Regions from separate parts of the Shewanella sp. GutCb genome, predicted to be linked through region 2. Evidence: predicted binding sites of a transcription regulator. Region 2 holds the regulator's gene; each other region holds the start of a gene.
What was found. Region 2 encodes ArgR, which controls arginine synthesis, uptake and breakdown. Its sites were predicted from a motif close to ANTGAATANNTATTCANT; they were not measured.
Positions count from the first base shown of each region.

Region 1: argA (amino-acid N-acetyltransferase) is a predicted target of ArgR. The motif match lies at 2,258-2,275, and genes of this name have one in related genera.
Region 3: CXF86_RS12345 (aspartate aminotransferase family protein) is a predicted target of ArgR. The motif match lies at 1,973-1,990, and genes of this name have one in related genera.
Region 4: CXF86_RS08800 (YjiH family protein) is a predicted target of ArgR. The motif match lies at 2,327-2,344, and genes of this name have one in related genera.

Region 1 is NZ_PJBL01000008.1:14,474-20,109, forward strand. Features, by position in the region: gene coaBC (bifunctional phosphopantothenoylcysteine decarboxylase/phosphopantothenate--cysteine ligase CoaBC) at 1-678, opposite strand, end outside; gene radC (RadC family protein) at 828-1,505, shown strand; gene rpmB (50S ribosomal protein L28) at 1,634-1,870, shown strand; gene rpmG (50S ribosomal protein L33) at 1,877-2,050, shown strand; gene argA (amino-acid N-acetyltransferase) at 2,346-3,665, shown strand; gene CXF86_RS06125 (PH domain-containing protein) at 3,743-4,261, shown strand; gene rarD (EamA family transporter RarD) at 4,332-5,219, opposite strand; gene CXF86_RS06135 (thioesterase family protein) at 5,473-5,636, opposite strand, start outside.
Region 2 is NZ_PJBL01000003.1:156,757-162,392, forward strand. Features, by position in the region: gene ispB (octaprenyl diphosphate synthase) at 1-870, shown strand, start outside; gene mdh (malate dehydrogenase) at 946-1,881, opposite strand; gene argR (transcriptional regulator ArgR) at 2,233-2,703, shown strand; gene CXF86_RS04010 (cupin domain-containing protein) at 2,865-3,338, shown strand; gene CXF86_RS04015 (Dyp-type peroxidase) at 3,391-4,323, opposite strand; gene CXF86_RS04020 (ABC transporter ATP-binding protein) at 4,652-5,636, opposite strand, start outside.
Region 3 is NZ_PJBL01000020.1:103,659-109,294, reverse strand. Features, by position in the region: gene astA (arginine N-succinyltransferase) at 1-394, opposite strand, end outside; gene CXF86_RS12345 (aspartate aminotransferase family protein) at 530-1,747, opposite strand; gene CXF86_RS12340 (HDOD domain-containing protein) at 2,268-3,410, opposite strand; gene dbpA (ATP-dependent RNA helicase DbpA) at 3,583-4,959, opposite strand; gene CXF86_RS12330 (DsbA family protein) at 5,318-5,636, shown strand, end outside.
Region 4 is NZ_PJBL01000016.1:58,198-63,833, forward strand. Features, by position in the region: gene CXF86_RS08790 (DUF998 domain-containing protein) at 1-142, opposite strand, end outside; gene CXF86_RS08795 (methyl-accepting chemotaxis protein) at 515-2,059, shown strand; gene CXF86_RS08800 (YjiH family protein) at 2,416-3,771, shown strand; gene CXF86_RS08805 (UDP-2,3-diacylglucosamine diphosphatase) at 3,921-4,847, shown strand; gene CXF86_RS08810 (bifunctional ornithine lipid synthase OlsF) at 4,898-5,636, shown strand, end outside.

The DNA.
Region 1 (5,636 bases), on a different contig from region 2:
CATCTCAGCAGCCGCGCTAGCAAGTGCAAAGCCCATTTTTCCTGAACTGTGATTCGAGATATACCTTACCGGATCTATGGCTTCACGAGTGGGTCCTGCCGTGAGTAATAAAGAGACGCCATCTAACAATTTTGGCCCTAATAGCTGTTCGGCTCGTTCTGCAATCGCCACGGGTTCTAACATTCTGCCAGGGCCCACTTCGCCACAGGCTTGTGAGCCAGAATCTGGGCCCCATATTGTAAAGCCGCGTTGTGCTACGGTTTTTAAATTGGCTTGCGTCGCTGCATTGCGGTACATCTGCTGATTCATCGCAGGGCAAAGCACTATGGGCGCTTCTGTTGCTAGGCATGTGGTGGTGATGAGTTCATCGGCCATGCCGATACTCATGCGCGCAATTAAGTTTGCCGTGGCGGGGGCAATAATGATTAAGTCAGCCCAGCGGGCTAATTCTATATGGCCCATGGAGGCTTCAGCAGTGGGGTCGAGCAGGTCGGTGGCAACCGGATAGCCAGATAAAGCTTGGAGGGTGAGTGGTGTGATAAATTGCTGCGCACTTTGGCTCATGACGACTCTAACGTCAGCGCCACGGTCTTTTAGTTTGCGAACTAAATCAGCAGATTTATAGGCAGCAATGCCACCTCCAATTCCTAAAAGGACTTTCTTGTTTTTCAAACCCATACGTACTCTTCCATTATCATTTTGACGGATTTTAATGCCATCCGTGCAGTCGATGTGCGGCCTAAGATATCACAATCCTAAACGAGTTGATGAACAAGTTAGCAAATTCTCGACCATACTCAATGTTAAATAATAACAAGGAGGTTATTGTGGGAATTAAAGACTGGCCACAAGGCGAAGGACCAAGAGAGAAGCTACTGCTTAATGGTGCACAGCAACTATCGGATGCAGAGTTACTTGCAGTATTGCTCAGGGTTGGCCTTAAGGGCTTAAGTGCCGTCGAGTTAGCTCGTATTATGATAACCGAGTTTGGAGGGCTTAGAAGCTTGTTGACAGCGTCTCAAGCAGAAGTATGCCGTTTAGATGGAATTGGTCCAGTTAAGTATGCTCAATTGCAGGCTGCTGTAGAGATCGGTAAGCGAATTTCGAAAGAAAAGCTAAAAAGAGGCAAAATTTTATCGGATCCTGATTTAACTCGAGACTATTTAATGAGACAATTAGGGGATCGTGCCTACGAAGTGTTTGCTGTCTTACTGTTAGATAGTCAACATCGGGTGATTCAATTCGTTGAATTATTCAGGGGCACAATAAATTCTGCGTCAGTTTATCCGCGAGATGTGGTGAGCTTGGTGCTTGAGAAAAAAGCTGCGGCTGTGATCGTGTGTCACAATCATCCCTCTGGAGTTGCAGAGCCAAGTACAGCCGACAGACGAATTACTGAGCGATTGAAACAAGCCCTACAAACTATCGATGTTTCCTTGTTGGACCATATGGTTGTAGGCGATCGAGAGATAGTTTCTTTCGCTGAACGAGGGTGGATAGATTAATCTAACCCTTGATCTTTTATTTTAGATCCTGTATAAAATGCGCCCTCTGTTGTGTGCCTCAGGCGACGGCCGTGTTCGAGGTACATTAATGCTCGAGCGTTATATATATTGTTTTGGAGAAGTTTGACATGTCAAGAATATGCCAAGTAACTGGCAAGAAACCAATGGTTGGTAACAACCGTTCGCACGCGAAGAATTCTACGCGACGTCGTTTTTTACCTAACCTACAGAATCACAGATTCTGGTTAGAAATTGAAAAACGTTTCGTTAAGCTACGTATCTCTACTAAGGGTATGCGTATCATTGATAAGAAAGGTATTGAAGTTGTTGTTGCTGAACTTCGTGCCCGCGGCGAGAAGGTATAATAAACCATGGCTAAATCTAAAGGTAATCGTGAGAAGATCAAGCTAGTATCTAGCGCTAAAACTGGTCATTTCTACACGACTGAAAAAAACAAGCGTAACATGCCTGAAAAAATGGAAATCAAGAAATTTGATCCAGTTATTCGTCAGCATGTTATCTACAAAGAAGCTAAAATGAAGTAGTAACTTACTTTTAGCATCTTAAAAAGCCTCTATTTTTAGAGGCTTTTTTTTGTCTTAAAATCCGAATATACCCTCGATAATCCCCTCTCTCGCTACAACGACTGACTATTCATTTCTGCCATCATTAGCTTTATAGGCTTCAACCATTTAAATTCACATGCTTAACAATGTTATTTTATATTAATAAGTGAAAATAAATGCTGTTTAAATGAATTAAAATGCAATATCATCATTAGTGTTTATCAATGATGCAGATTGTTGCGACTGTCTATTTAGACTATAAGGTGGATTTAGCGTGCGTACTACAGAACTTGTCGATGGTTTTCGTCACTCAGCTTCCTATGTCAATGCGCATAGAGGTAAAACATTTGTCGTTATGCTTGGCGGCGAAGCGCTTGCGCAGCCGCAGTTCAAAGCCATTATTAATGATATCGCACTGCTGCATAGCTTAGGGATCAAGATTGTGCTGGTTCACGGCGCTCGGCCACAAATCGATGAAGCACTCGCTCAGCACAGCCTAACCCCTGAGTATTACAATGGTGTGAGGATCACTGAAGAAGATACCTTCAAAGTGATTAAACAGGTGGTTGGTGCATTGCAACTCGATATCACGGCTCGGCTGTCGATGAGTTTGAGTAATACTCCCATGCAGGGCGCTCAAATTAATGTGGTCAGTGGCAATTTTGTTATTGCGCAGCCATTAGGGGTTGAAGATGGTGTGGATTATAGCCTTAGCGGGAGAGTGCGACGGATTGACACTCACGGACTCAAACGGCAGTTAGACAGTGGCTGCATCGTTTTATTAGGCCCTGTAGCAGCCTCAGTCACTGGAGAGAGCTTTAACTTAACGGCTGAAGAGGTTGCGACGCAAATTGCGGTTAAGTTGAAAGCTGACAAGATGATTGGCTTTAGCGCGCATAAAGGCATTATGGATGAGCATGGAGACGTCCTTGCTGAATTGATGCCGACTGATGCCCAAAGCATACTCAATAATTTGCCAGCGCAAGCGCCACTCTGTTTAGGGACCAAGGCATTTTTACAAGCCAGTATTGATGCATGTCGTAATGGCGTGAGTCGTTGTCATTTTGTCAGTTATTTAGATGATGGTGCGCTGCTACAAGAGCTGTTTTCTCGGGACGGTATCGGAACGCAAATTGTGACAGAAAGTGCAGAGCGCTTGCGTCGTGCTTCTATCAGGGATATCGGTGGCATTTTAGATCTTATCCGACCGCTGGAGGAAAAAGGGATTTTAGTGCGCCGTTCGCGTGAACAGCTCGAAGTTGAGATAGAGCAGTTTATGCTGATTGAGCGCGATAGTTTAGTGATTGGTTGCGCTGCTTTCTACCCTTTTGAAGAGGACAACGCGGGGGAGTTCGCCTGTTTGGTGGTGCATCCAGAATACCGAGATGCTGATCGTGGCAGTCTGTTGCTGCAAAATATTATTAGCCAAGCAAGGGTAAGGGGTTACTCACGGTTGTTTGCGTTAACGACTCGCAGTATTCATTGGTTTTTAGAACATGGCTTTACGATTGTTGAAGTCGATGAGCTACCAGGGAAAAAGAAGCAGCTGTATAACTATCAACGTAAATCTAAGATCCTAGCATTAGATTTATAAGTGTTTGCGCCAAGTTCATCTTGACCTAGTGCGTCTAGTGGCCAAGGATAGAGCGACTGTATTAATGAGAACGTCCTATGACTCAGAGCTTTGATCTTGCGCCACTCAGTTCGACAGGTAACTGGAGCTTTATTGCCTTACTGGTCGGCTTTATTGGATTGGGCATTTACATCTACTATAAGGCACTGCCGCAAACCAGCAAGGTGGTAATAGCAGCGGTACTGCTACCTATGGTAGGTGCGTTTAGTTGGATGCTGTATAGCGTTAATGATGCCAAGCTCATTCTGACGACAGACTCTGTAACGGTTGATGTGCCTTTTTATGGTTTTACCCTACCGATTGAAGATGTTAATAAGCTAGAGATCCGCAAGTTAGCTTGGCAACAAGGAGCTGATCTTAGCTTAAAACCCGATCTTCGCGTTAACGGTGTGGGCATGCCTGGTTTTCAGCTCGGATGGTTTAGATTGTCAGATCAGCAAAAGGCATTTGTGGCGATAACTGAGACCGACACCGTGGTGGTGATCCCCACGTTAAGAGGCTACTCAATACTACTGAGCATAGCGCAGCCTGATGCGCTGTTAAGTGCTATCAAATAAGCCTCGTATAGCTAAACCTATTACGTAAAAAGCGAACCTTAAGGGTTCGCTTTTTTAGTATTTTTAAAGCCTACTTTTTTTGCTTTCGCTTATAGAACATATCGACAGTAAACAGGGCCAGTGCTGCCCAAATAAAGGCAAAGGTAATGCCTTTTTCTATATCAAAGGGCTCGTTAAACAAGTTTACTGCAAGAATAAACATGATGCTGGGTCCGATGTACTGAAAAAATCCGAGCATGGTGAATGGGATCCGCACTGCCGCCGCCGAAAAACACAATAGTGGCACCGTCGTCACTACACCGGCTGCGAGCAATAAAAGATTGAGATGCATGTCATTGTTCAACAGATGCGTCATTGAATCACCCATATTGCTTAATAGATAAATCAGCGCAATTGGCATCAAAATCGCGGTCTCAACCAGTAAGCCCGTTTTTGCATCGACATTGACTTTCTTACGCAGCAATCCATAACAAGCAAAAGAGCCTGCTAAGGCAAGCGATACTAGTGGAATAGATCCAAACGAAATTAGCTGTACCGACACACCAATGGCGGCTAAAGAAACCGCAGCCCACTGCAGTTTGCGCAAACGCTCACCGAGAAAAAGCATGGCTAAAAATACATTAACCAGAGGGTTAATAAAGTAACCTAAACTGGCATCGAGCATATGGTCGTTATTCACCGCCCAAATAAACAGCAGCCAGTTAGCGGCGATTAATAATGAGGTGATACACAGAACGGCTAATTGTTTAGGCTTTTTTAATAGTTGTCTGACACGACTAAAGCCGCCAAACAAGCTCATTAATAACGCTACAAAAACAAATGACCAAAGTACACGGTGCAACAATATCTCAGTTGCAGACACATCAGTTAGCAATTTAAAGTACAGCGGAGCGAAGCCCCATAGGGTGTAGGCGCAAATGGCAAATGTGATGCCTTTACGGTGTTCAATATCTTGCATTAGAATGTGCTAAAAAGAGGGAGTAGGGCGTAATTGTAATCTCGTAGTGGCGCAGACTCAAGTTCGCCGAAGTGTTTATCTACACACTGCCGTGTGACAGTGAGGAAAGAAATGCTGCCACATGAGCGCAGAGTGCGACATATAAGCATTTTTAAAAAAATGGCTATCGTGAGTTTGGTATTGAGTCGGTCATGTTTGTTAGCGTAAAGCGATGAGTGCCGTTTCACTATCGCTTATTATGCGTTCGTCTCGATTAGCCAACCATATAAGTGCCTGTGCCGAAAGCAATATGATCGCCTTTTTCATTATGCAGTTCCATTCTGGAAACTGACACTCGATTGCCTGCGCGAATGACGGTACCAGTCCCGGTAAAAATCTCGCCACGTCCTGGACGTAAATAATCGATTCTAAGATCGA
Region 2 (5,636 bases):
TTAGGTTTTTATATTATTAACGGTGGCGGCAAACGCTTAAGACCTTTATTGTCAATTTTAGCGGCTCGGGCAATCGACTATAAAGGTGATTCTCACTTAAAGTTGGCAGCAATAATCGAGTTTATTCATACAGCTTCACTACTGCATGATGACGTCGTTGATGAATCTATGCTCCGTCGCGGCAGAGAAACAGCGAATGCATTGTTTGGTAATAGTGCCAGTGTATTAGTGGGTGACTTCCTTTATACGCGTTCATTCCAAATGATGACTGAGCTTAAAAGCTTAGACGTACTTGAAATACTCGCTGACGCCACTAACGTACTCGCCGAAGGTGAAGTCCTGCAATTGATGAATTGTAACGACCCAGACACCACTGAAGAAAGCTACATGCGTGTCATCTATTGTAAGACAGCAAAATTGTTTGAAGCTGCAACACGCTTAGCGGGTTTATTAGCCGAAAGCTCTGAAGAGATACAAACAGCACTTGCTGAGTATGGTAAGTTTTTGGGTACCGCCTTTCAATTAACTGATGACCTACTTGATTACACAGCAGAAACAGAAGAGCTAGGTAAGAACATAGGTGATGATTTAGCTGAAGGAAAACCAACTTTACCGTTGATCTTTGCCATTGCCAAAGGTAACGACACAGAGAAAGCGCTCATTAGAGAAGCGATTGAAAAAGGTGACGGTACAGAGCACATTGAAGTGATTATAAGCGCCTTAAAGCGTTGTGGTGCGCTTGAATATACTGAACAGCGAGCCATAGAAGAGTCTAACAAGGCTATCGCCGCATTAGCTATATTGCCAGAGTCAGAATACAAAACAGCACTAATTTCACTGGCTAAGATAGCCGTACAGCGTAGTCACTAGTTTTATTGACTCAATAAAAACGGAGCCAATTGGCTCCGTTTTTTCGTTAAGGGCTTACATTGTCAAAAGGTAAGCTTACTTAACAAATTCGATACCAAGCTTAATATCTGCTTTTAGCGTATCTAGCATTGCATCACGAGCACTTGCTTCAAATGCGCTAACGTCACCATATGCTAATACTTCTTCAACACCATTTTTACCAAGAACAATAGGTTGAGCGAAAAACTCAGCATGTTCGCTGCCGCCGTCTACGTAGGCACATTCAACAACGTTTGCTTCGCCTTGCAAGCCACGAACGAGAGAAAGACCGAAACGACAAGCTGCTTGTCCCATAGAAAGTGTCGCACTACCGCCACCCGCTTTAGCTTCAACAACTTCAGTACCTGCATTTTGGATACGCGTTGTTAACGCTGTAACTTCTTCATCAGTAAAGCTAACGCCTTTAACCTGTGAAAGAAGTGGCAAAATAGTCACACCACTATGGCCACCGATAACGTTCACTTTAACGTCTGCTACGTTTAAGCCTTTTGCTGCAGCAACAAAGGTTTCAGAACGAATAACATCAAGCGTCGTCACACCGAATAAACGGTTCTTATCATACACACCCGCTTTCTTAAGCACTTCAGCAGCAATAGCAACTGTCGTATTCACAGGGTTAGTGATAATAGCGATAAGCGCGGTAGGGCAAGTCGCAGCACACTTTTCAACAAGGTTTCTTACGATCCCAGCGTTGATGTTGAATAGATCTGAGCGATCCATACCAGGCTTACGTGCAACACCCGCAGAAATAAGGACCACATCGGCACCGTCTAATGCAGCAGAAGGATCTTCACCCGCAAATCCTTTTACTTCAACCGCTGTTGGGATGTGGCTTAAATCAACGGCAACACCTGGTGTTACAGGTGCAATATCATAAAGCGACAATTTTGAACCCGCAGGTAGTTGAGTTTTTAATAGTAGGGCAAGCGCCTGGCCAATACCGCCAGCAGCTCCAAGTACAGCAACTTTCATAGTTATCTCCGTCAATTCTCGGATTTTTGTGATTTAGATCCGCTTTTCTAATGGCGCAACAGTACTGGATTCACAACTAAAATTCAATTATCCCTTAGTCGTGTTCATTCTATTCTAGATTCACAATGCCACTTACCATCGCTTTAAACGCCCAGCCCGTCTAGCTTTGCTATCAAATCGCTTGCAAAAGATCAGTATAAAAATAAATAGAATTTATACTCTAATGAATTTAGTACCGCTCAACAAAACAACTCGCTGTGAATTATTATTCAAAAAAACGAATAAAATTTGACATGAAAGGCGAATATAATCATCATAGAGCGGATTTTTTTGAATAAAGAATAATAATATATGCAAACAAGCAAAAATCAGGACGATCTCGTTAGAACCTTTAAGTTGATCTTAAAAGAGGAGCGTTTTGGCTCCCAAAGTGAAATAGTGATAGCGCTTCAAGCTGAAGGCTTTAGCAATATCAACCAATCAAAAGTCTCGCGTATGCTGAGTAAGTTTGGCGCAGTTCGAACCCGAAATGCTAAACAGCAAATGGTTTACTGTTTACCCGCTGAGCTTGGTGTACCAACTGCTGGTAGTCCACTTAAAAACCTTGTACTTGATGTGGATCATAACCAGTCAATGATCGTTGTTCGAACCAGCCCAGGTGCGGCACAGTTAATCGCCCGATTACTTGATTCGATAGGTAAGCCAGAAGGTATTCTAGGCACGATAGCGGGTGATGATACTATCTTTATCAGTCCGTCAAATATCGACATGATTGTGGATACAGTAGAAACGGTTAAATCATTGTTCAATTACATGGATTAACTTTTTCTGCCAGCAAAATAAGGGCGGAAACGCCGCCCTACCTCCCTTTAAGCCAAATGCCAACGCTACCTTTATACAATATATTGAATATGTTATTTTTTATTATATCAATATGGTTATACTGCCAGTAGGGCAGCATTCCTAAGTTGAGGATAATAAAGATGAAAAACAAACTGATTAATGTTTCTGATGTTGGCTGGGAGTCTTGGTCACATGAAAATAATTACGGCAGTGATCAAAAGCACATTGGTGATACTGCTGGGGCTGAAAAAGTTGGCGTAACCATGGAAAAGGTAGCACCAGGCATGGCGTCAGCACTTGCTCATTATCACACTAAAGAAGAGGAACACATTTACGCGATGCAAGGGGAAGCCACTCTCTATATTGATGATGAACCTCATGTTTTTAGCGAAGGAAAATATATCTGCTTCACAGCCAACTCTGGTATCGCCCATAAAATAGTTAATAATAGCGATGCCGATTTCATTTTTTTAGTGGTCGGTAGCCGTGATACCCATGATGTCGTTGTTTATCCCGAAACCAATAAAGTACTCGTCCGGAGTATGAATGAGGTTTATGACCGCAGCCCTACTAGCTACTTTAATAACGATAAAGAAGAACAACAAGAAAAATAGCAGGCATAAAAAAACGCACTTATTGTGCGTTTTTTTTACAGATTAACCAGGCTTATGCGGATCGTTCTAAAAAATCTATCGATGGCACAAAAAAGGATGACCCTGTTAGTGCTTGAGTAAAATGCATCAGATGATCATGATTACCTTCTGTATCACCATAGATCATACTTTCGAGCATTTTTTCAAAATTCACCGAGTTTCCACACATAGAGATAAACATTAAACCTTGTTCTTTAACCGAACCATAAGGCATGCTTTGACGTAATATTTCCATTGAATTACCGTCATCATCTTTAAGATTAACTCGCTTAATATGACTTGTTAATGGCTTATCTGCAGAGGCGTATTCAATATTTTCAGCTTTGGTACGACCAATGATATCTTCTTGTTTCTTATCTGGCAGTCGATTCCACTTACTCAAATTATGAGCAAATTTTTGTACATGAATATAACTGCCATTTTTAAACTCGTTATCTTCATCTCCAACCAGTGCAACACTTTGACGGCTACGGCCCTTGGGGTTTTCAGTGCCGTCAACAAAGCCTGTTAGGTCGCGACTATCCATAAAACGGAAGCCGCGCTCTTCATCTATCAACTCTACGAGTCCATCAAACATTTGACACACTTCATTGGCCACTAAGTGGAGAATATCGAAGCGATCACCACGCAGCTGCACAAAGAGATCATATTCGATCGCCGGCGCATCTCTATTCTCTTGATTCATCGCAGGAAATGGCTTTAATTGGCGTGGTCTGCCTACCGGGTAAAGCGCATCCCAATAGTTTGCCCCAACGGCAACAAACCCGTTGAATGCACTATCCGCAAATTGATCTGCAAGATCGTGAATATATTGGGCCACATTTGCAACACATGGGCGCATTTGCGATTCGATACCATCATTAGCATTAAACATTAAATAGACACTGTGCAAATTTCCTTCTGCACAAACTCCTAGTTGTTCACGAGGCATAACCTGACTATCCATTTTTATATGTAACCCTTATTTTGCATTAATCATCGGCAATATTATCTACAACTTTAGCATCTAATAATTCTACCTGACGCACATTAACCAGAATAAAGACTTATATTTAGCCTACTTGCAAAGCGCTATACTTGTGTCACATTGCTTTTGTCTTATAGCATGCGCACGAGTAAGCCGTTAATTAATTTTATATTAAACGCTCTAAACCCAAGCTTACTAAAATTGTCACTAAACGGCGATAAAAACAACACATTAAACGATGAATTAAACTCTCAATGTTTTCTTACCTCACTTCAAACGCGCAGATATTTAGTTAGTGCTACCTCCGTTAGAGTAAAATTAAATGGTGTCGTGTTGCTGTAATTGCCACTTTTTCACCAATATTGATATCTAAGCATTCACTATGGACATCGAGCGTGATGTCATCAATTTGGACCAAATACTGGCAGACATGCCCAAGAAAACGACGCTCAATGACTTCACCTAAGCCCTTGTCGTTTTTAGATATGACTAAGTGCTGTGGCCTTAACAAAAGCTCAGCTTCATCATTTAGCGCCACCATCAGCGGACGGTCACTTTCAATATCACCAATAAGTGTAGACACGGTTTTATCCGCAATCACTTTCGCAGGTAAGTAATTACTAGCCCCTAAAAAGTCAGCGACATACTTATCTTGTGGGCATAGATACAGTTTCTCAGCGTCACCACATTGAACAATTTTACCATGGTTAAACAAAGCGAGCTTATCAGCAAAAACAAACGCCTCATCTTTACTATGAGTTACAAAAACGGCACTTATATTATGTCGCTTTAGGATATGACGGATCTCAAGCATCATCTCTCGACGAACCTTGGCATCTATATTTGAAAATGGCTCATCAAGTAAAAGAACCTCAGGTTCATAGGCTAACGCTCGAGCGATTGATACCCTTTGCTGCTGACCACCCGATAGCTCGTGTGGATATCGCTCCCCTAGCCCGTCCAACTTTACCAGTGACAACATTTTATCTAGTCGCGTCACTCGTTGTGCTTTATTCGCTATTTTCACGCCAAAAAGTATATTTTCTGCCACTGTAAGATGAGGAAACAAAGCGTAATCCTGAAAGATCATGCCGATCCCACGCTTCTCACTGGCGACAAATTTTTTGTCGGATACCACGGTATTACCATTGATTGCGATCTCGCCTTCGGTAATATTTTGCAGACCCGCGATAGCCCGTAACAGTGTCGTTTTACCGCAGCCACTCGGCCCCAACAAGGCAATAATTTCACCTTTTTCAACGGTTAAATCGAGACCTTTCAACACCACTTGT
Region 3 (5,636 bases), on a different contig from region 2:
AACTTCCTCGCAAGAACAAAGTGCATAGCTCTGCGGCGCCAGTATAGTCATGACATAAGGTTAACGTCTCGACTTCATTGCGCACGCCAATTTGCTCGGAATGGTAAACCTCTGTACCAAGACGGTAATGGTAGAACGCATCTTCCATACCAACAGCCGCTTCAATACCACAAGTACCAACGACTTCGCTGGTTTCTGTGTCTTCAAGCACCATTAAATAGCCTTCATCAAACGGCTTATCGACTTGTTTTTCAAACGAAGCTTCAACCCGCGCAATTTTGCGTCTAAGAAGATCTTCGTTTACAGGTAAAGATGTGAATCCATGTCCTGATTCTTCGGCTATTTGATATAGCGCGTCAAAATCAGTGGATCGGATTGGACGTATTATTAACATCTAGGAGTTTCCTCACTATCACTTGTCGCTATCAGGTAGGCATTGCCTTTAACAGGCAATACTGACACTGCAGCTATCAAGTATCCTAAAGACAAAAAAGAAGCGCTAAGGTGACCTAGCGCTTCGTTTGCCAATTTAGGCTGCGACTACTTTAGCGACAGCTCGCTCGAAACGCGCTAGGCCTTCAGCGATGTCAGCTTCAGGGATCACGAGTGAAGGTGTGAAACGCACAACATTTGCGCCAGCCACTAGGCTCATAACACCCTCTTCAATTCCTGCCACTAAAAACTCTTTAGCGCGTCCTTGATACTTTTCGTTTACCACGGCACCAAGCAACAGGCCTTGGCCACGGACTTCAGAGAAAACATCATACTTGTCATTGATCTTGCTCAGACCATCACGCAGCAATTGCTCACGCTTTTTAACGCCATCCAAGACTTCTGGAGTATTTACCACATCTAGTACTGCGTTACCGATAGCACAAGCAAGTGGATTACCACCGTAAGTTGAACCATGAGTACCTATCTTAAGGTGCTCAGCAATTTCTTTGGTTGTCAGCATCGCAGCGATTGGGAATCCGCCACCCAATGCTTTAGCGGTTGTCAGAATATCTGGTACTACATCGCCACGCATGTAAGCGTATAGTTCGCCTAGACGACCAACACCCGTTTGAACTTCATCAAATACAAGCAATGCATTGTGCTTATCACAAAGCGCGCGCACGGCTGTTAGAAACTCAGGATCAGCATCGATAATGCCGCCTTCACCTTGTAGTGGCTCCATCATTACTGCACAAGTCTTATCAGAAAAGACCGCTTCTAGTGCTGCAATATCATTGAATGGGACATGAGTGATGCTCTGTGGCTTTGGACCAAAACCGTCAGAGTAAGCCGCTTGACCGCCAACGCTTACCGTAAAGAAAGTACGACCGTGGAATGCTTTATCAAATGCAATGATTTGATCTTTTTCAGCACCAAACTTATTCATCGCGTAACGACGAACTAGCTTAAGTGCAGCTTCATTGGCTTCAGCGCCAGAGTTAGCAAAATAAACACGCTCAGCAAATGTCGCTTCAACAAGCTTAGTGGCAAGCTCAAGAGCAGGTTCGTTAGTCATGACGTTAGATAGATGCCAAAGCTTCTCGCCTTGCTCTTTTAACGCACCAACCAAAGCAGGATGACAATGACCTAAACAGTTAACGGCAATACCACCAGCAAAATCGATAAACTCTTTACCTTCTTGATCCCAAACTCGGCTACCTTCGCCACGCACTGGGATTACTGCTGAAGGCGCATAGTTAGGCACCATAACTTCGTCAAACTGGGCACGTGTAAGATTCATTTTAACGCTCATTCCTTCCATCCTTTCAAATTATCGACCGCGATAAAGCCGTCGTATTCCGCTTGATGTCTTTATCTTTTATAGGTGACATCGCGGTTGCTTGTATTGCTAGGAAGACATTATTAGCGAAAACGTGATCAAAATACCAGTTTTTCACAACCTTCATCGGACCAAATACGCCTTATAGTGCATAAAGAGTTGAGATTTAGAATTATCAAAGCGTATATGGCGGGGGTTTAAGCATAATTAGTCATAAAAAAGTTATCTAGCGCCTCTGAATACTAAATATTCAGCATTACTGCATAACTAGTTCACCGAAATGGCGTATATAGGCTGAGTTAGCGTAAATTAGACAGTTTTTTGACCAAGATTTGATTAACTAACCAAAAGAGTCTAAATGATAAATAATTGTATACTATTTAGTGGCGGAAATTAGCGGATGTTTGGACGGCTATTCGATGTTCAATGAGATTAATTAACATGGGAGAATGAGTCTACGATTGTACAATGAGCACTCTTCGTTATAGCGGGCTTAAAACAGTGCTAATTTACGATAGTTTTTTCCATTCAAACGGATCAACTCTTGCTCGGAGATTTCATAGTAATCGTACATTAAACGGCATTCATGGGAGGTAATATTACCCGCCTCTTTTAATAGATAGACCCTCGCAAAACAGTTAGCTCTTTCGATAAGTGCTGAATCTTCATCAAGATCGGCATATTTAAGACTCTCATCAATCGCTTTAAACGTTTTGGTTAAACGGCTCTGTTCAAAACTCAGCTGATTAAGTAACTGCCAATTGAGCGGACCACTGTGCGTTAACGCTTGCTGATAAACATCAATCGCCGGAAACTCAGTTGCCATGATTGCATCATAAAGTTCTTTATCTCCGCTAGCACTGGCTTCTCTCAACCAACTCCCCAACGTAGCATCAAACATCTTAGCGCAATTGCTAATAACGCAAGTTGTTCCAAGCTGACTCATCAAGCTACAACTGTAGGCAAAAGCGCGGTCCTTATTGTGTAACTCAACTAAGGCCTGAGCCGCTATCGCACTTATAACGCTGTAACGCCATAGTTTACGAGTCACCCACAACAGTTGAGGCTGACCACTCGGCATGAGGTAACGCAGGCAAAAATAGGGGATTAACGCTTGCAGGTTTTCAATACCAATGTAGTTAAGCACGAGTTTGATATCAGTCACTTGAATGTCTGAAGTTTGCGGCCGACGATGCCGAAACATCGGACTATTGATCATATTAACTAAGTCACGCTGTAACCAAGGTAAGTCCATGACTAACGGGCGTATACGTGACAGATCAACCCGCTTTGAATACAGTAGCTCAAGTAAGAGGATTTGCTTTTCATCGAGCTTAGAATGCTCAAGTACCAGCTCTGGCGACGACAACTGATGTTCAATAGCACGGTTAACACTGGTAATCAGTTGGGCCGAAACAACCTTGTACAACGCTTGGGCTTTATTCTGCTTCTCTATTCGTGCTCGAATAGCGTCTCTTTCAATTTCGAGTTTATTAGCATCATCTTCAAGCTCTGCGTGGATCTCATCAGGAATAGAGACAGGTTTGCCTTTGCCAACAATGAGTAACTCTTGCAGCCTATGTTCTATCTCTATGATTTTGCCGGGTTTTACTCCACCCGCTACCGAAATCGCCACTGATTAACCTATCCCAAAATATCGATTCTACCAACAGCAACTAACGGCAATACAACCTCGCCGTCCATTCACCGTCTCCACATAGACAAAAATCCAGATCTCTCTGGATTTTTATCGGCTCAACAGCTAACTAATTGAGTATTTAATCTGAAGTCGAATTACGTCGAGTTCGTTAATTCATTTCCCAAGCGCGGTATGTGCGCCCTTTCAATTTACCATTAACAATTTTATGCAACGCACGCTTTGCGACTTTACGATTAACCGCGACGTAAGCACGATAATCAGTGATTTTGATTTTACCAACTTCACTACCATCAATGCCATCTTCACCCGTAAGTGCTCCTAAAATATCGCCTGGACGCAACTTCTGCTTTTTACCGCCTTCGATTTGCAACGTGATCATGCTTGGTTGAGTAGGGTAAGTGTCGAGTAAGCTCTCAGCAGGCAGCGCTTCATTGACAATATCGCGCTCAAGATAATCTTCAAGCAACGCAATTTTATATCCATCTTCATCGTTATAAAACGTATATGCGGCGCCTTGACTGCCAGCACGTCCAGTACGACCAATACGATGAATGTGAACTTCAGTGTCAAAAGCAACCTGGTAGTTAATCACAGCATCAAGCGCGTCAATGTCTAATCCACGTGCCGCAACGTCTGTTGCCACCATAATAGACACACTTTTGTTGGCGAACTGCAGTAGCGTTTGATCGCGATCTCGTTGCTCGAGATCGCCATGCAGTGCCACTACGCTAAAACCGTCGTTCTTCAGCTGCGCAGCAACATCTTTAGTTTCGCGCTTGGTATTACAAAATACCACAGCACTATCTGGACGATGCTGCAGTAACAGCAATTTTAGTGCGCGCATACGGTCATTAGGATTACCCACTTCATAGAAGTGTTGGTCAATCGTACTTGTTTCATGCGTCGAAGCGACTTTAACCATGACAGGTTTGAACATAATCGTATTGGCAATAGACTTAATCTGATCAGGGAATGTTGCGCTGAAAAGTAATGTCTGACGTTCAACAGGGATCTGCTCAATAATGGCTTCAAGTTCAACTTGAAAGCCCATATCTAACATACGGTCAGCTTCATCCAACACCAAGGTGTGCACATTATCTAAATCTAAGCGGTTACGATCTAAGTGATCGATAATACGTCCTGGAGTACCCACAATGATGTGCGCGCCGTGCTCTAGCGAACCAATTTGTGGGCCCATAGGAACACCACCACAAAGAGTCAACACCTTAATATTGTGAATACCGCGGGCTAACGTACGGATCTCTTTGGCCACTTGGTCAGCCAGTTCTCGTGTTGGACACATCACTAAACACTGGATGCGGAATCGCTTAACGTCCAATTTATGCAGCAGACCCAAACCGAATGCGGCTGTTTTACCCGAGCCTGTTTTGGCTTGGCCAATGACATCTTCCCCATTAAGGATCGCTGGTAAGCTCTGAGCTTGGATCGGTGTCATCGACTCAAAACCCATTGTGGTTAAGTTGTCGAGTAGCTCAGTTTTGAGCTTTAGGGTTGAAAACGGCACTTGGCCATCGGTGTCGAGGACTGATTGAGTCAAAGTTTCTTTCCTAAGTATTTACCGCGAGAATGAAGCTCATTGCTGGCAGAGTTTATCTCACCAGTTCAATACCGTCGGCGGTTTGGCCGATTCTCAACAGCAATAAAATATAGTGACAAGAGCCTTAAAATCACAAGGCTTAAAATGTCGATGATGAATGCTAACTATTATAGCGCGCTATTGTAGCAGTTATTACAATAGATGCAGCATTCCCACGCTTTTGCAGCAACAAATACTGCGCGTAGCAGTAGATTAAACCCTGTGCTTTACCTTTAAGGCTTTGCCCCTTATGTTAAAACTAACTTTTAAGGGTCAATCAACTATCATGTCTGTTAAAACATCGCTTATGCCATATCTTGCACAGTGCTTATCCAGTGATACGTCACTTAACTGCAAACGATATCTGTTTGAGTTTAAACGTAAGCTGCTACGTCAACCTCACAGTCTCAAAGTGTTTATCAAAATAGATGACCCTTACAGCTATATCCTGCTGCAAGCGCTAGCGCATTTTATACCGTGCTACGGGTCATCAATGCCGCTCAATATTGTATTTTATCCGTTAATATCAGTCCCAGATAATGCCTTTCCTGAACCCGTCTTGTGGAAAAAAAATGCCGTATCAGACTGTCAGTATTTAGCCAAGC
Region 4 (5,636 bases), on a different contig from region 2:
GGTTCAAAAAACTAAAGCCTTCACCGTCATACATCTTAAATGTCAGTACCGATAACATCAAACCTAGCAATAGCCCGAAAATCCCGAGCATACCAAATCTAAATGCGAGTGTAGAAACCTTATTGTTCGTCCGAGCTACCATATATTCCTATTTTTATATTATCTAATGGCATCGTCTAATATATATCGAATTAGCCTTCGTTAAAGAGGTCTAGCTCAGATTTTTAACAACCATTACTAACACAAGATACGTAACATCCACGTTACTTTTATAGTCTACCGTTATTTTTTTTCAAGTTAAAACTCTAAAACAACCCAAACATTACCGCAAAAAAAGATAATAAAGCCAAAAAGTTAGCTAAAAATAGCGACCTATATTTCTTGCTAATATTTCGTTAAACAAATTAGCTAAATCTGAATAATAATGAGTGTATTAATGCTATATTCCACACATAATGTGTTGGTATATTTCCAACATATCTAGTAATACACTTTGCAGTCAAATGGAATAATAATGACAAGAAACAATGCAAACATAGTCAACCGGGAAGTTAGACTAACCTCTTCAGATCAATTGATATCAAGCACTGATAAACGAGGGATTATCACCTACGTTAATCAGCGATTTATCGAAATATCAGGCTATACAGAGAATGAACTGCTTGGCCAACATCATAATCTTGTACGACATCCTGACATGCCTAAAGCAGCCTTTAAAGAGATGTGGGCAAAACTCGAAGCCGGACAATCATGGCGCGGTATTGTTAAAAACCGCTGTAAAAACGGCCATTTTTACTGGGTTGATGCTTTTGTGTCGCCACTATTTGAACAGAGCGAGCTGGTTGGTTATCAATCTGTACGCGTTGCGCCTAAGATCGAATACATCAATAAGGCGCAAAAGATCTATCAACGACTCAATTTAGGTAAACGTGTTAGCGACCCTATTAGCTTAGCCAATAAACGCCTGCTATCTGCATTTTGTGCCAGCCTCGGTTTAGCAGCTGCTGGTTATATTTGGGGTTGGGGCGTAATTTTAGCCGGTATCGTGTTAATGGGCGTAAACCTTGTCATCTTTTATGACGAAGCCTTTCGTATTCCCGCTCGATTAATGCAGATGAAACAGCAGCATGACTCTGTCAGTCGTTTTATCTATTGCGGTCGAGATACCTCTTCGTTGCTTGATTTTCAGTTGATGATGAAAGACGCCAAACTGCAAGGTGTGCTGGGACGCTCACAAGATAATGCCGAACATATTGATGCCATATCCACTCAATTAATGACTGCCGCCCAACAAGCCCATGCTGGATTGGATATTGAAAACCAACAAATAGAACAAATCGCCAGTGCCACTGAGGAGATGGCCGCCACCATTACAGAGGTCGCTTCGAATATTCAATCAACCTCTAATCGCATTCAAGACACTTACCAGCTTTGCCATGAAAGCCGTGACAAAATGCAAAGAAGTGCAGCAAGCATTAGTGAGTTAACTGATTCAGTGACAGAAGCAGCGGCGAATGCACAATTGCTAAACAAAGAAGCAGAGCGAGTAGCCAGTGCAATGTCTGAGATTGATGCCATTGCCGAACAAACCAATTTACTCGCGCTTAACGCTGCTATCGAAGCCGCAAGAGCCGGTGAGCAAGGGCGAGGATTTGCAGTTGTTGCAGATGAAGTTCGCGCACTATCTAGCCGCACACAACAGTCAACAGAAAGTATCTCTAAGAGTGTCGATAAGATGTTTACCATGCTGACTCAATGGTCAAAACAGATGGATGAAAGTAAGTCACAAGCATTGTTATGCACTGACGATGCCGAGATTTCAGCGCAAAAAGTCGACACTATTTTTGAAGCAGTAAAAAATATTCACGATTTAGCGCAACAAAATGCCGTTGCCGCAGAGCAACAAACCTTAGTTGTCGGTGAAATAAACCAAAATATTAGTCACATTAGCCAAGCATCAAATGAAAATTTGAATGCTATTGATGTGGTTGAAACATCGGTTAAAGAGTTAAAAATTAATGCTGAAAAAGCAAAATCTTTGAGAAAAACATTTAGTTAGTTTGCCCTCCGTAATATGTGTTGTCGTTACCACTAGTGGGTAGCGACAACATCCGCCGAACCAAACAATCAACAACTAAGAAACATAAACAAACCATTGTTTTAAATGAATATAAACAAAAAATATTTTTGTGCTTTTGCTGCTTATTCCGATACAATATAAATAGTCATTTAGAGTTAATAACTATTCGCTAGTCTTGATATATTCTATATAACAAGAGAATCGTTTTACTTAGATGTTTTAAGGCGGTAACCTCGCCTGCTAGCGGTTGAATGAATATTCAATACATTATTTGCTTAAGTACCAATTCAGCTTTAACGCTGTAAAGCAAAACTCGATATTTAGGGTAATAAAAAGTGTCAGAAAAACAAACCCATAACATTAAAACCATACTTACGTTTATTGTGCCATCACTGATCGGTCTACTGTTATTCATGACCCCCATCAGTTATCAAGACGCAATCACCATTCCAATTGCAATTATCTCTAAAGGTCTACAGAGCCTGCTGGGTGACGCTCTCATCGGTATTGTCACTGCGATTGTTATCTTTACTGCTTTGGCATCATTAGTCGTTAAAGTCGCACAGCCTAAATTTGTGATTAAAAGCGTTTTTTTAAACTCCTTGTTTAATGTCACCCCTATTTGGTTAGTGATCCGCATACTCGGTGCCATCTTTATCAGCTTAACCTTCTTCGAAGTCGGTCCTGAAGCTATTCGCTCTGGTAGTACTGGTGCACTGGTTCTCAACGACCTATTGCCGGTACTGTTTTCAGTCTTCTTATTTGCAGGGATGTTACTGCCGCTATTACTAAACTTTGGTTTACTGGAGCTATTAGGCACACTGCTGACTAAAGTCATGCGTCCTATCTTCAATCTACCGGGTCGAAGTGCCATTGATTGTATGGCATCTTGGTTAGGAGATGGCAGTGTCGGTATTTTGATGACCAGCAAGCAATACGAAGCACGCTTCTATACTCAACGTGAAGCTGCTGTGATTGGTACAACATTCTCAGCAGTATCGATAACCTTTTCACTGGTGGTTATCTCGCAAGTTCAGCTAGAACACCTATTTGTTCCTTTCTATCTCACGGTATGTTTTGCCGGTTTTGTCGCAGCGATAATTGTGCCTAAACTGCCTCCCCTATCGTGGAAAAAAGACCTCTATATTGATGAAACACCCCGCCATAAAGATGATGAAGTCATCCCAGCCGGCCATGGCGTATTCTCTTGGGGTTTAGATCTAGCACTGACCAAAGCCTCTCGCGCTGGCGGCATCAAACATACATTGACCGACGGTGTTAAAAACGTAGTTGATATGATTTTTGGTGTGATCCCAGTGGTGATGGGTATTGGTACCATCGCCTTGATGGTTGCCGAATTCACGCCAATATTTAACTATCTTGGTATGCCGTTTATCCCGCTACTGGAACTATTACAAGTACCAGAAGCTGCTGAAGCCTCTAAAACAATTGTGGTGGGTTTTGCGGATATGTTTATTCCGGCCATTCTTGCCAGCTCTATTGAGTCAGACATGACCCGCTTTATTATTGCGGCATTGTCAGTCACGCAGCTTATCTATATGAGTGAAGTTGGCGCACTATTGATGGGCAGTAAAATTCCTGTCAATTTCCTTGAGCTTGCAGTGGTCTTTATCTTAAGAACACTGGTGACTCTGCCTGTTATAGCAGGGATCGCCCACCTGATTTTCTAGTTTTTATAGAGAAACAGTCAAGGTCAATAATCGGAGCGCATAAGCGCTCCTTTTTTTTGCCTCGTCATCAACATGCCACAAATAGTTCATCTGCTAGTCAACTGCCGCTTTTACTCTATTGTCATATCCCCGCTTTCACTGGCAGGACAATGGAAAACAAACAGCAAGGAATTGCCGCAACAGAACTCGAAAACAGCCTTGGAGACCGCAGCCTACCGCCGCAGAATGACACGGTTAAGCCCATAAATAGTGCCCGATTAAATCAAGCGCAACACTATAATGCCATTTGGCTTTCAGATGTTCACCTTGGCAGTAAAGACTGCAAAGCAGAGTATCTACTACAACTGTTAAATTCACTGCAAACAGACATCCTGTTTCTGGTTGGCGATATCTTTGACATATGGGCGCTAAAACGTAAATTCCTTTGGCCTCAATCACATAACCTAGTTCTACAAAAATTGCTCAAAATGGCACGAGAAGGCACACGTATTGTGTATATTCCGGGTAATCACGATGAAGCCCTAAAGCCCTACGATGGTTTTTGTCTGTTGGACCTCACCATTACCAAAGAGCATATTCACACCACAGTGTCAGGGCGTAAAGTGTTGGTATTACATGGCGACCAATTTGACTCTGAAGTGTGTATTGGCCGCGCCTACGCCAAATTGGGCGATCACCTTTATGACTTGCTGTTATTCCTAAATCGCCAACTGCATAAAGTGCGCAGCCAATTGGGTTATCCGTACTGGTCACTCGCCAGTTACGTCAAACTCAGGGTCAGCAAAGCGCAACAAGCCATTAAAAATTATCGCAACGCCGTCACCCGCTATGCAAAGCGCATGGAAGTGGATGTTGTCGTTTGTGGTCATATCCACCAGCCAGAACTCACGGTTACCGACAATATGGTTTACGCCAACGACGGAGATTGGGTGGAAAACTGCACCTTTATAGCCGAGTCCGATTCGGGTGATATCCAACTGCTGAAATGGCAAGAAGCTACAGCCTGCGCCCGACTTATCAGCGCAATTCAATTTAGCCAGCACTCAGGTTCACCAATGATAAAGCGCGTAGCTTAGCTCATATCTGTTCATAGCAGCTCGTCAGTCCTCATCAATAGGGTTTTATTATGATTTTCAATGTCGACAATGTTGTAGAACAAAACTTACCGATGCTCGATAAAACCCCTTGGCTAGCCACGCCCACCAAGGCGATGCTGCGTTACCTGCTCAAGGAGAAAGAGTGTAATGACATTGCTAATCAATTCTCCTATTTAAAAGGGGTAGATTTTGTCGAGCAGGTACTCAATAGTTTCAATTTCAACTACAGCGTGCCCAATAGCGAGATAGAAAACATCCCTATTGAAGGGCGAGTGGTCATCTACGCCAACCATCCTATCGGCTCTCTTGACGCCTTAGCCATGATAAAACTTATCAGCAAGGTGAGACCCGACATAAAAGTGGTCGCCAATGAACTGCTGATGGCACTTGAACCGCTGCATTCAATACTGCTGCCGGTTCGTAATATGACGGGGGGCACGCCAAAACAACACCTCAATAATATCCATCAGCATCTACGAGATGAAGGTGCGCTATTGATTTTCCCCAGTGGCGAGGTGTCACGGCTTCGACCAACAGGTGTGGTTGACTTGCACTGGCATTCTGGTTTTTTAAAGATAGCGAAAGCGTGTAATGCCCCACTGCTGCCCATGCACGCTGATGCTAAAAACTCAGCAGCGTTTTATGGCGCCTCAATGCTGTATAAACCACTGGCCAGTTTGATGCTCGTAACGGAGATGTTTAAGCAAGCCAAGAAAACCATGCCCGTACGCATTGGGGAGTTAATTCCTAAAGAGGTGGTTAATAGCT